DNA from 2 places in the Pseudomonas sp. WOUb67 genome. Region 2 is predicted to be linked to the other one. Evidence: riboswitches for the same ligand, from Rfam matches in the RefSeq annotation. Region 2 holds a riboswitch; the other holds the start of a gene.
What was found. Region 2 has a riboswitch for cobalamin ahead of ABOC32_RS21980 (TonB-dependent receptor). Riboswitches for the same ligand answer to the same signal wherever they lie in the genome.
Positions count from the first base shown of each region.

Region 1: another riboswitch for cobalamin. It lies ahead of cobW (cobalamin biosynthesis protein CobW); the one in region 2 lies ahead of ABOC32_RS21980 (TonB-dependent receptor).

Region 1 covers NZ_CP170112.1:4,282,778-4,285,982, forward strand. The annotation lists gene cobN (cobaltochelatase subunit CobN) at 1-768, opposite strand, end outside; gene cobW (cobalamin biosynthesis protein CobW) at 772-1,839, opposite strand; cobalamin riboswitch at 1,940-2,156, opposite strand; gene ABOC32_RS19075 (glyoxalase superfamily protein) at 2,257-2,634, shown strand; gene ABOC32_RS19080 (hypothetical protein) at 2,631-2,993, shown strand; gene ABOC32_RS19085 (ATP-binding cassette domain-containing protein) at 3,162-3,205, shown strand, end outside.
Region 2 covers NZ_CP170112.1:4,949,603-4,952,807, reverse strand. The annotation lists gene ABOC32_RS21980 (TonB-dependent receptor) at 1-1,645, opposite strand, end outside; cobalamin riboswitch at 1,756-1,962, opposite strand; gene ABOC32_RS21975 (outer membrane beta-barrel protein) at 2,123-2,869, shown strand; gene ABOC32_RS21970 (N-acetyltransferase family protein) at 3,002-3,205, opposite strand, start outside.

The sequences.
Region 1 (3,205 bases), 670 kb from region 2:
TTCGTCCAGCCAGGCTTCGACCTGCTCCAGGCAGGCGCTTTCCTTGAGGCTGGCCACGGCGATCGGCAACGGGTTCAAGCCAGCCGCCTGCAGGCGCTGGCAGAACACGTCGATGAACCCGGTGTTGGCCGCCTGCAAGTGGGAGCGGTAGAACAGCAGCGGCGCCACCGGGTAGTCCGGGTGCCAGTGCGGGTACCAGTCTTCCAGCGCCACACTGCCCTTGGCCGGGTGATACACGGCGGTGCGCGGCAAGGGTTGCGGCTCGTCCCAGGCATAATCGCGGCCCAGCCACTGGTTGGCCAGGCAGTTGTACAGGTTTATGGCATTGGCCTTGCCGCCTTGGCGCAAGTAGTGCCAGAGGCGCTCGGCCTGCTCGCCCGTAACGGTGCCAAGGCGGGTCAGCTCCGGGTCCGGGCGGTCATCGCCCGGCACCATAATCAGCTGCACGCCACGGGCGGCCAGCTCGACCAGTTGCTCGACGCCATAGCGCCAGTAACCGACGCCGCCGTGCAGCGACACCAGAATGACCTTGGCATGGCGCAGCACCTGGTCGACATACAGGTCGACCGAAGCGTGGTTCTGCACCTGCATCGGGTTGGCCAGGCGCAGGCTGGGGAAGCCTTCAGGTAATTGCTCGGCGGTATCGGCGAGCAACGCCAGGTGCGAATCGCCGCTGCAGAGAATCACCAGTTCGGCGGGTGTCTGGCCGAGATCGGCAATACTGTCGTCCGGCACGAAGCCGCCGGGCTGGGTCCGCAGCAGGTGCATGGGTCAGGCGCCCAAGGCCTGGCGCAGGCGCGCTTCCAGCTGGGCAGCGTCCAGTTCCTGGCCGATCAGCACCAGGCGGGTGATGCGCGGCTCGTCGGCACGCCAGGCGCGGTCGAAGTGCTTGTCGAAACGGGTACCCACGCCTTGTACCAGCAGGCGCATCGGCTTGCCCGGGATGGCAGCGAAGCCTTTGGCGCGCAGGATGCCGAACTCCACCACCAGCTGGGTCAGGGCGTCGAGCAGCAGGCTTTCGTCAGCCTCCGGCAGGTCGATGGAGATGGAATCGAAGGCGTCATGGTCATGGTCGTCATGATCATCGCCGTCGTGGTGCGAATCGTGGTGGGTACGGCGGCCATCGATGTGTGCCTCGGACTCGGCGCCCACGCCCAGCAGCACCTCCAGTGGCAGCTTGCCGCTGCTGGCCTCGACCACCTTGACGGCCGGCGGCAGTTCTTCGGCCACTTCGGCGCGGACCTTGGCCAGGCCTTCGGCGTCGATCAGGTCGGCCTTGTTCAGTACCACCAGGTCGGCGCTGGCCAGTTGGTCAGCGAACAGCTCGTGCAGTGGCGATTCGTGGTCCAGGTTAGGGTCGAGCTTGCGCTGGGCATCGACCTGGTCCGGGTAGGCGGCGAAGGTGCCGGCGGCCACGGCCGGGCTGTCGACCACGGTGATGACCGCGTCGACGGTGCAGGCGTTGCGGATTTCCGGCCACTGGAAGGCCTGCACCAACGGTTTGGGCAAGGCCAGGCCGCTGGTTTCGATCAGGATGTGGTCCAGGTCGCCACGGCGGGCCACCAGCTCGCGCATGACCGGGAAGAACTCTTCCTGCACGGTGCAGCACAGGCAGCCGTTGGCCAGTTCATAGACGCGGCCGCTGGCTTCTTCTTCGGTGCAACCAATGCTGCACTGCTTGAGGATTTCGCCGTCGATGCCCAGTTCGCCAAATTCGTTGACGATGACCGCAATGCGGCGGCCCTGGGCGTTGTCGAGCATGTGGCGCAGCAAGGTGGTCTTGCCCGAGCCGAGGAAGCCGGTGACGATGGTAACGGGGAGCTTGGCCAGTGTTTTCATGTCGCATTGCCCTTGGCAGAGTGGCGCGGGCATGCAGGACGACAGCCGCGGGCCAGGTAGGCCGGGCTTGTTCGCCACCGGATCACCCCGCCCGGTTGAAAGTCGAAAACGTTGCGAGGCAGGTCTCCTGGCTTGCACCGTTCCATCTCCCCGTTCGGTTGAACAGCGGGCTGGCGGGATGACGCCTTCCCGCGCGTTGACGCAGTGGCTGTGTCGATCCGTTGTCGGTGCTTACAGTTGCGGGGGCAGCCGCGGCTTGTACCGCGTTCCCGTCTTAGCTTCGGCCTGGCCGAAGAACCTCGAAGTGGCAAGGCTACGCAGTGCCTGGCGGGTGGTCAACCATTGCTGCGGGCTGGCCGACCACAAGGGCTGCAACTGCGCTACAGTGGCACCTTTGCCCACGGTCAAGGAAGCCCCATGCCCCTCGCCCCCGCCATACCGGTACTGCGCATCTTCTCGGTCGACAAGGCCAAGGAGTTCTACCTCGATTTCCTCGGCTTCAGCGTCGACTGGGAGCACCGATTCAGCCCGGACCTGCCCCTGTATGTGCAGATTCACCGCGACGGCCTGATCCTGCACCTTTCCGAGCACCACGGTGATGCCTGCCCCGGCTCTACCGTGTTTGCCCGCATCGACGACCTGCGCGCGCTGGAGCGTGAACTGCAAGGCAAACAGTACGGCTACGCCCGGCCCGAAGCCGAGCGCCTGGACTGGGGCCTGCAGATGCAGGTGTACGACCCGTTCGGCAACCGCCTGCGCTTCTGCCAGCAGATTGATGACGAGGCCAACCCGTGAAGACGCTGGGCAAACGCGAAATGGCCCGCTTGGAGCGCGAGCTGGTGGCGTGCCTGACCGATGCCTGCGAAACCGCCAAAGCAGAAATCGTCGGTTTCACCTGGCTCACCCACCGCCTTGACCCTGAGGATTTCCCAGCCAGCCTGCGGATCACCTGGGTGTTCGAGCACGAGGCCGACAAAGCTGCTGCGGTGGCGGGCGAAGCAAAAGCGCGCATGGTGGCGCTGACCAGTCAGGCGTTGGACCACGCCGGCATCCAGCTGGATCACCCTGCCTGGCACGTGCGCTTCGACAGTGAAGAGGCCTGCGCACACGGCCACGGTGGCGACTGGGCCAAGTGCTTGCAGAAGCAGCGCTGAGGCCAGCTGGCGGGCGGTGCTTTACCCGCCCCCGGCGGTTCGTTAGGCTACGCACTCCCCTATTACGAGGTGTTCGTCCAATGCGCCATTGATGCCGCCGTCCGTTCGACGGCCAGTCTTCAGCCTCCGGTTCGCGCCGGAGATGTCGCGGCATTTGTGGAGTTGTGCATGACGAACACGTCAATCCTGACGCTGGACAGCGTCTCCTTGGC
Region 2 (3,205 bases):
TCGGGTCGTCCACCAGCAGCTTCTTCTTGACGATGTGGTAGGCGGCAAGTGTCCATTCGCCTCGGCCTTCCCAGAAGCGCTGCTTGAGGCCTATTTCGGTCTGCTTCGCTTCGGTCAGGTCATAGTGCATCTGGGTGGGGTTGAGGCTGATGAGGTTGTTGACCCCCTCTTCGCTGGTGGAGTACTGCCCGTACAGCGACAGGTCGTCGGTGACCGCGAACACCAGCCCGGCGCGCCAGTTGCCACCCTGCAGGCTGCGGTCGCTGCGGCTGTCGTTGGTCAGGTTGGTGCGGTCGATGTGGTTCTGGTCGCGGCGCACGCCGGTGACCAGCGACAGCCGGTCACTGAGCAGCAGGCGGTTTTCCGCGAACAGGGCGAAGGTGTGGGTACTGGACAAGGTTTGCGGGCGCAGGGGCGAGGCGCTGTGGAACCAGCCCGGCTCTGGCTGCCAAGGGTCGATGAAATCACCGCCCACATCGTTGTAGGGTGAGTTGCTGTCGACGTTGAAGCGGACCTTGTTGTACTCCGCGCCGACCACGGTCTTGCTGGCCAGGCCGAACAACGTGTGGTCGAAGGTGAAGGTCTGGCGGTCGCCGAACTGCTCCTGGTTGTGCTTGATCTCCAGGTAGCTGCCGCGCTGCAACTGTTGGCGCTCGGCGTCCCAGCTGTAGTCTTCGGCGTTGCGCCAGTGGCGGCGGCTCTTGATGTAGTACAGCTGGTTGCTGGCGCTGACGTGGTCGTTCAGCGTCCAGTCGGTGGTCAGCCGGGTCCACTCATCGACGTAGTGCTGCACGTCGTTCTGCACGTTGTAGTTTTTCTTGCGCAGGCTGCTGCGGTAGTGGCCGTCGATCAGCGGGGTGCCGTAGTAGTTGGCCGGCTCTGCATCGCCACGGTCGTGGGCAAGGGTGAAGCTCAAGTCGTCACTGGCATCGAAACGCAGCGCGGCGCTCAGGGCCAGGCTGCGCGAAGTGGTGCGGTCGACCCAGCCGTTGCCGGCCTGCTGGTTGAGGGTCAGGCGATAGCTCAGGCGCTCGCTGAGGCTGCCCCCGCTGTCCAGGCCGAGCTGCTGGCGGTCCCACGAGCCGTAGCCCAGGCGCACGTGGTTGCGTACCTCACCGGCAAACGGTTTTTTCGGGATCACGTTGATCACCGCACCGGTGGCGCCTTCGCCATGCATTACCGAAGCCGGGCCGCGAATCACATCGATACGCTCGACCATCCACGGGTCGACAGGGAAGGTCTGGGTGCCGGCACCGGTGTACAGGCGTGCGCCGTCGAACAGGGTCATCACCGAGCTGTGGCCGGCAAAGCCGCGGGCGGACAGGCCGGTGCCGCCGTCGCCCGGGGAACCGACGAAGGTGATGCCCGGCGACCGCGTGACCGCATCCTGCACGGTGAGGTTGTTGCGCTGCTGGATCTGCTCGGCGCTGATGCTGCTGGTGCTGGCCGGTGTTTCCAGGGCGCTGAGGCCAAGGCGCGAGCCTGCCTGGGTCGGCGTGGCCAGGTCGATGGCGCGGCTGTCGAGGGTGTCGGTGATGGCCGTGGAGGGCAAGGCCAGGGGCTGCGGGTCACGGTCATCGGCCAAGGCCGGCAGGGCGACGGCCAGGCAGGCCGCCAGGGGGTGAAGCTTGAACTTACGGGACATGTCGTTCCACTGCTGCAGGAATGAATGGATCCCGGTGGAAAACACGCAAAGGCGAACCATGCAGCCAGGCGCGCGCACGGATTCCGGCCTGCGCCCGCCCACCGCGGGTTGCCAAGTGACGCTCCAGGCCGGTCTCCGGGCTTGCGAGGGGCATGAAACCTTCACCTTCCCATGCCTGTGCACAGTGGTATCTCGAAGGGTTCGCTCGCTTACCGTTGCGGGGGCAGCGCCGGACTTGTCGTGGCTAACACGACGCACCGGCTTCCCGTTTCACCCTGCGCGCGGCGGCGAAGGGCACCTGAAACTGGCGCGCATCTGACCACTGAAACGCTGGGGCGTCAAATGTTGGCGTGCGATTAATCCTGCGATAAAACACAAGGTTGCGCGTTTTTACTGATTTTTTTTCGAACTTTTTTGGCGACGTTTGTCTCGAACCGCACGTTCGCCTTTCGTTATCAAGTCATGGAGACTTCCCGCATGCCTGCTCGTCAACTGTTGCGCCACACCTGCCTGCTCGCCCTGATCGCCGCGCCGCTGGCGGCCACCGCCGCGCCCAGCACCGACCCGCTGTTCACACTCGGTGTGCAGGGCGGCTACGACAAGTTCAAGTTCGAAGGTGGCAGTGAGAGCGACAAGGAACACATGGGCCAAGGCGGCGTGTTCGCCACCTTCGGCAACAAGCTGACAGCTGAGTCCGGCTTCATCTACCAGCTCGGCGCCGAAGCCAAATTCGGCAAGAAGAACGACAACAAGCTCAAGGAGGCCCAGGCCGACCTGGACCTTGGCTGGCGTGCGGCGCTGGACGCGCGCAACTTTGTCGACGTGACCGTGGGCGGCGGTTACAGCTGGTCGCGCTTCGAGCCGGAAATCAACGACCTCGATACCAAGCTCACCGTGAAGTCGCCGTTTGCCAAGGCGGCATTGGGCTACAACCACCAGTTCGACGCCTCGACCCTGCGGGTGGAAGTGGGCGCACGCCATACCCTGGACGGCCGCGCGAGGCTGAAGGTGGACGACTTTGGCAGCGACACGGTCGACCTGAAAGACCGCACCAACCCGTATGCCGAGGTGACGTTGCTGATGAACCAGCAGGGCGGTATGCCGGTGCAGGCCGGGGTGTACTACACCCGCACCGAATACAAGCTGGATGAAGACTCGCCAGCAGCAGACAACACCAAGCTCAAGCGTGACGAGTTTGGTGTGAAGGTGGGCCTGGCTTTCTGAGGTTGAGCGGTTAGCAGGCCCTGCCTCTTCGCGGGCTTGCCCGCTCCCACAGGAAATCCACGCCTTTCGGGGAAAGTGGAGTACCTGTGGGAGCGGGCAAGCCCGCGAAGAGGCCAGACCTGCTCAAGAAGATCAGCGCCCGCGACGCCGCGACACCCGTGCCTCGATGTTCTTGCGCCCAATCAGCAGCGGCGGCTTCTCCACCACCGGTTCATCCGCCAGCCACTTGTACATCACCAGGCAGTCCACCAGCCCCAGGCGGGCATGGCGGTAGGCCTTGGGCAAGCGCCCGACCGTTTCGAAGCCCAGCGTGTGCCACAGTGCCACCGCCACTTC